One region of the Undibacterium sp. TC4M20W genome, then DNA from elsewhere that is predicted to be linked to it. Evidence: riboswitches for the same ligand, from Rfam matches in the RefSeq annotation. Region 1 holds a riboswitch; the other holds the start of a gene.

Region 1 (3,416 bases):
GTTTGAATATCGCCTTTGGCATGGTGCAACTGGCGATAGGCAATTTTGATAAATCCCTGCCTTATTTTCTTGAAGCACTAAAGCTGGCTGACCAGGTACCACGCCGCAGCGCACAGGCCAAGCTGTACCGCATGGAATCCATCGCCAGACTCTACCTGAATATGCATAATGCAGAAAAGGCGCTGGAAACCACCAATGAAGCCCTGGCGATGTTGCCCGGCATAGACTCGCCCAAAATCACTTCTTCGCTGCAAATGACACGTGGCCTGGCACTGATAGACCTAGGTCGTCATGATGAAGCGCTGGAGGCCTACAAGACCGTCTTGCAGATAGCCACCGATGCCGGCATGCCTGCCGTAGCCGCTACGGCACTTGGCAATATTGCCGACTATTACCTGCATGTGCGCAAATTTGCTGAGGCTGAACGCGCTGCCCGCTTTTCACTGGAAAAAGCCCAGGTGGTGAATGATCCTTTTGCGATGGCCATTGCGAAGGCGAATATCGGCTTTGCACTGGCAGGGCAAAAGAAATTCGCACAGGGCATAGGCTACATCAATGAAGCCAAGAAGTTTTTTATGGAAACCGGCTCCAAGTCGGATGTGGAAAACCTGCTCAGTGAAATCGGCAATATGTATGAAGCCGCCGATATGTATAAAGAGGCATTGGCGACGGTGCGCGAGCAGCAAAAACTCAGCGATGAATTATTCCGCTCTGACCGGGCACGTGCTGTAGCCACTTTACAAGAGCAATTCAATGCCCAGCAAAGGCAAAAACAGATTGAATTGCTGGCGCGTGAAAACCAGCTCAAGGATGCCGATATCAAAAACCGGCAACTGCAGCAAGTTGTGCTGATGCTGGCTGCAGTCATCATGGTGATGGTTGGGGTGGTGGTTTTCTTCCTGTACCGGCGGGTGCGCAAGACCAATGAAAAGCTGCGCGAAGTCAATGAGCAACTGGAATTTCATGCGGTACGTGATCCCCTCACAGGTTTGTATAACCGCCGTTCTTTTGTCGATATGATGAAGGGCAGGGCCATCTTGCCTGAGGGTGAAAGGCGTGAAGATGCGCTTGATAACCCTGACTGCCTGATACTGATGGACATTGATCATTTCAAGAATATCAATGACAGCTTTGGTCATGCCACTGGCGACTCTGTATTGATAGAAGTGGCACGCCGCTTGCGCAGTACCGTGCGTGACAGTGATATGGTATTGCGCTGGGGTGGTGAAGAATTTCTGATTTATTCACCACGCTCCAATCCCGCACAACTCAAAGGTCTGGTTGAGCGCATCTTGCGCAGTATAGGTGAAGAAAACATTCAGGCTGATGGTGCCAGTGTCCCTGTCACGCTGACTGCCGGTTTCATCAGCCTGCCATTTTCCGGCTTGCCAGAAGCCATCTGTAATTGGGAAAAAGCCCTGCAAATTGCCGACATGGCCTTATATCTGGGCAAGGTCAATGGCCGCAACCGCGCCTATGGTGTCAGCAGATTATTGATCGCCTATGAAGAAGCCTTGCCGGTACTCGATCATGATCTGTCTGCTGCGATCAAGGCTGGCATGGTCGAGTTGATAGAGGTGCATGGACCGGTAAAACTGCCAGAAGGCAATCTTGCTGCGTCGGCAACGGTATCTGATGAAGAACTTGCCAGCGCCATCAAATAAAGCACCTGAGTTTAAAAAAGTCGTATAATCTGCCGTCGTCGCGGTTCTGGATTTATTTCTGGAACCCGAAGAAAAAATGCTAGGGGTCCTGCCATCAATTTTTTTGGCGGGTGAGAAATACCCTCGAACCTGATCTGGATAATGCCAGCGAAGGGAAGCTGCCGAAGTTGGTGCCGCCTGTAGTATGTCTTGATCTGCGCGCACCTGTTTTGGAAACTCCTTTGCTGGCTCCATGCCAACAAAGCAAAGGAGCCAAAATGAACGCCAACCCGCAATTCTTGTCCGCTACCGCTACGGTAGATGAGGCAGCCATACAGCCACTGCCAAATTCCCGCAAGACCTACGTGCAGGGCAGCCGCCCCGATATCCGCGTACCCATGCGCGAAATTACACAGTCTGATACACCAGCCATGTTTGGTTCGGAAAAAAATCCCCCTATCTATGTCTATGATACCTCCGGCCCCTACACTGACCCTGAAGTAAAAATTGATATCCGTTCCGGCCTTGCATCCGTACGTGGTGCCTGGATAGCCGAGCGAAATGATACTGAAGAACTGGCAGGCCCAAGCTCTGAGTATGGTATCGCCCGTCTGCATGACCCCAAGCTGGCCGAGTTGCGCTTCAACCTCAAGCGCCTGCCACGCCGTGCATTGACAGGCAAGAATGTCTCGCAAATGCACTATGCGCGCCAGGGCATCATCACGCCGGAAATGGAATTTGTCTCTATCCGCGAAAACCTGCGCAGAAAAGAATACCTGGAAAACCTCAAAGCCTCAGGCCCCATGGGTAGCAAGCTGGCAGAAGTCATGGGCCGCCAGCATCCTGGCCAGTCTTTTGGCGCTTCAATTCCCGCAGAAATCACGCCAGAATTCGTGCGTTCAGAAATCGCCCGTGGCCGTGCGATTATCCCTGCGAATATCAATCATCCTGAAATCGAACCTATGATCATAGGCCGTAATTTCATGGTCAAGATCAATGCCAATATCGGCAATTCTGCAGTCACTTCTTCCATCGGTGAAGAAGTCGAAAAAATGACCTGGGCAATACGCTGGGGTGGCGACAATGTCATGGATCTTTCCACTGGCAAGCACATCCACGAAACCCGTGAATGGATTATCCGTAACTCCCCCGTGCCTATCGGTACAGTACCGATCTATCAGGCACTGGAAAAAGTGAATGGCAAGGCAGAAGACCTGACCTGGGAAATCTTTCGTGACACACTGATTGAGCAAGCTGAGCAGGGCGTCGATTACTTCACCATTCACGCAGGCGTGCGCCTGCAATATGTGCCGATGACAGCCAAACGCCTGACCGGCATCGTGTCACGCGGTGGCTCCATCATGGCGAAATGGTGTCTGGCACATCATAAAGAAAGTTTCCTGTACGAGCATTTCGAAGATATCTGCGAAATCATGAAGGCTTATGACGTGTCCTTCAGCCTCGGTGATGGCCTGCGCCCTGGCTCCATCTATGATGCCAATGATGAAGCGCAGTTAGGTGAATTGAAAACCCTGGGCGAACTGACACAGATCGCCTGGAAGCATGATGTACAGGTCATGATAGAAGGCCCCGGCCATGTACCCATGCACCTCATCAAAGAAAACATAGACCTGCAACTTGAGCAATGCCATGAAGCGCCTTTTTATACCCTGGGCCCTTTGACGACCGACATCGCACCCGGTTATGACCACATCACCTCCGGCATAGGCGCAGCTCAGATAGGCTGGTATGGCACGGCCATGCTGTGCTATG
Region 2 (3,416 bases), on a different contig from region 1:
CTCGCGTTTATTTATTTATTACAACGGTCGCCTGCTGGAGGGAACACAAGGCTCAGATAGCGGTGAATACATCCGGGATGGATTTAAAACGATCGCCAATGAAGGTGTATGCCCAGAGACCAACTGGCCATATGACGTCAGTAAGTTTTCCCTCGCGCCAGACAAAGAATGCTATGACAAAGCAAAAAATTACCAGTCAATACAATACGAGCGACTGACACAATCACTAAGCCAATTCAAGGCTTGTCTTGCAGATCAATATCCCTTTGTGTTTGGATTCACTGCCTATGAAAGTTTGCGGAGTGAAGAAGTCAGAAAAACCGGCAAACTGAACCTGCCAAATGGCGGCGAGAAAACCATCGGTGGTCATGCCGTTATGGCTGTCGGCTATGACGATGCCACACAATGCTTCATTGCACAAAATTCGTGGGGCACCGACTGGGGAGACCAAGGCTATTTTTATATCCCTTACTCCTATGTCACGGACAGAAATCTGGCCGACGACATGTGGACTTTGCGCTTGGTGGAAGTTTGAAGCCCCTGCATTTACACAATAAAATCTTCCGGGAGAACATCATGTCAATTCCAAACTATAGCAAATACCTGGCCGGGGTATTTGTGATTTTGCTTTTACAAGCCTGCTCTATACCAATCAAAAAAATCGAAGCCCCGGCACCGATCGAAGCAATAACTAAAACCGGGTATACGTCGAAACAAAAAGAAACAGATATCACTGCTTATCAGAAAGCGATTGGAGAAAAAGACGCCTCAGCAGCAAAAACTATCCGTAATCGCATCGTCTTGAGTATACGCAGGGAAATCGAAGTCAATTACTCTGCATTTGAAAGAAGCATGTTTGAAAACCGTGCCCAGACAGAGGTTGGCGCAGACATACTTGAACTGGCCTTGTCCACTGCTGCCACATTGACCGGTGCCGAAAGGGCTCGTAAGAATCTGACCGCCTTGCTGACAGGCGTCAAAGGTTCAAGACTGTCAATCGACAAAAATTTCTTTGCAGATAAAACCTACGGTACGCTGGTGGCACAGATGCGGACATCTCGCGCCAACATCAGTGCTGACATCTATAAAAAACTGGCCCTTCTCAGCGTTGAAGAATATTCGCTGGAACAAGCAGAAATTGACCTGGTCAGCCTGTTTAATGCTGGAACGCTGCATGAGGCAGTTATTGCAGTAGCCAACAAGGCCGGTCAAGACGCGGTCAGCGCAGAAAAAAATGAAAAAGATAGTGCCAATCTGGTGCTTGATGCCACAGTGGATGACTTTAATCAAATCTACACATTGAGAAAAAAACTCAGAGAGATGTACTTGAATGGTGACATCGCTGGTGCGAAAAAAATATTGAAAGCACTGGACAGCAACATGCCTGCCAACATCAGCAATGACGATGTCTGGAAAAACCTTGATGCTGAATTGAAAAAAACCCAGTCGAACAAAGCCTATCTCAAAACATTGCTCGACGCATTTAATACAACCAAATAAGGAGACCATCATGGACGCACAAATCAGTGGAACAAAAACTTTACTGGCCCAGCAAACTGCCATCAATTTTTCTGAACAAGCCAACAACGTCAAGCTTTTTTCTTATCATGCTGGCAATGAGCCATTTAACAATGTGGTACTGCATGAAGTTTCGCTTGCTGAGGAAATTATCCCTCTGGAACTGGTCGAATTATCAGAAGATAAGACAATCAACAAACTTGTTGCAACATACAAAGAAAAAAACAAAAGCTTGTTGTTCTTCAACGCAATCTATGTTGAAGGTAACAAAAAAATGGTCGCAGGCTTTCGTTAAACTCAATAATCTGAGTTTGCAATGAGAATGGCACGCTGTCGCTTTTCACTCAAATGCGACAGCGTTCGTAAAGTCAAAATAAAGCCGCATCGGTTTCATGTTAAACTAGGCTCAACGCTAGGGGTCCTGGGAATAATCATTTCCGGGTGAGAGAGTCCCTTCTACCTGATCTGGATAATGCCAGCGAAGGGAAGCGCAAAGTCCCGGTCCCTCCTGCTTCTTTGTTTGCTCCCGCGCTGCCATCCACAACGCATTAAAAGCAAACCAAGAGCACATCATGTCTGACTTTACTGTACGCCCACACTTTTTACGTCCTACCATCATTGCCTGCGCTATCGCCCAGGCTTGCCTGCTGCTGTCATCTGCGCACGCCCAGAGCACTGCAGGAAATGAGAAATCCCTGCCAGAAGTGACCATCACTGGCAGCAAAGGCACAGAAAACAAGGTAGAGCGCAGCAAAGTCACAGGTTTTATTGATGCGGCACTGCTGGATACGCCTAACTCAGTCAATGCCTTCAGCACGGCACAGATGCAGGACCTGCGCATACGCCAGACCACGGATGCGATGAAATATGACGCCAGTGTCAATGATGCGTATAACGCCATTGGTTATGCCGAGCAATTCTCCATACGTGGTTTTGCCCTGGATAATTCCAGCAGCTACCGCAAAGACGGTTTTGCCATTCCTGGTGATGCTTCCATTCCTTTGGAAAATAAGGAGCGTGTAGAAATACTCAAGGGCATAGCAGGCTTTCAGGCTGGTTTTGGTACGCCAGGCGGCATCATTAATTATGTGACCAAACGCCCTGCCAGCTATGCAGTTCGCTCTGCCACATTTGAAATCAGTGAGCGTGGCACTGTATATGGCGCAGCGGATATCAGTGACAATTCCAGCGACAAGCAATTTGGCTTTCGCATCAATGCAGCGGGTGAACGCCTGCGCTCTTATGTCAAAGGAGCCGATGGTAACCGTCAGTTTGTTTCTGCCGCATTTGACTGGCACATCACACCACAAGCACTGCTGCAAATCGATGCCGACTACCAGCACAAATCGCAATTGTCAGTGCCAGGTTTTCAATTATTCAATGGCACGGATTTACCACGTGGTGTCCCTGCAGACCTGATGCTCAATGCTCAGCCATGGGCAAGACCGGTAGATACCCGCAACAGCAATCTTGGCCTGCGTTTTGAGTACCAGATCAATGCTGACTGGCGCGCAAGTGTCGCCGCCAACAAACATGAATTCAAACGCGACGACTACACGGCTTTCCCTTATGGCTGTGGCGCCGCCAATCTGTATCCAGGCTATTGCGCAAATGGCGACTATGATGTGTATGACTATCAAAGCGTGAATGAATCCAAATCACTGTGGGGCACACAAGCCCTGCTGAATGGCAAACTCAATCTGGCTGGCATGCAGCACGAGATGGCTGTTGGCCTCAGCAATTCACAGCGCAAAGATTATTTTGGTGATTATGTATATGACTATGCGGGCAGCAGTAATTTGTTCCGTCCTGTCAGCGTAATACCATCTGCAAATAAAACCGGCCCGGTTTTGCTGCGCCGTACTGACAAGGAATGGTCAGCATTTGTACAGGACATT

What was found. Region 1 has a riboswitch for thiamine pyrophosphate ahead of thiC (phosphomethylpyrimidine synthase ThiC). Riboswitches for the same ligand answer to the same signal wherever they lie in the genome.
Region 2: linked by a shared signal. The riboswitch ahead of ACO0LL_RS08410 (TonB-dependent siderophore receptor) and the one ahead of thiC (phosphomethylpyrimidine synthase ThiC) in region 1 are both predicted to bind thiamine pyrophosphate.

What each region holds. Positions count from the first base shown of each region.
Region 1 covers NZ_JBMPPI010000006.1:20,834-24,249, forward strand. Annotated here, with positions in the region: gene ACO0LL_RS09750 (tetratricopeptide repeat-containing diguanylate cyclase) at 1-1,664, shown strand, start outside; TPP riboswitch at 1,736-1,837, shown strand; gene thiC (phosphomethylpyrimidine synthase ThiC) at 1,922-3,416, shown strand, end outside.
Region 2 covers NZ_JBMPPI010000005.1:69,498-72,913, forward strand. Annotated here, with positions in the region: gene ACO0LL_RS08395 (C1 family peptidase) at 1-535, shown strand, start outside; gene ACO0LL_RS08400 (hypothetical protein) at 577-1,500, shown strand; gene ACO0LL_RS08405 (hypothetical protein) at 1,511-1,813, shown strand; TPP riboswitch at 1,923-2,022, shown strand; gene ACO0LL_RS08410 (TonB-dependent siderophore receptor) at 2,091-3,416, shown strand, end outside.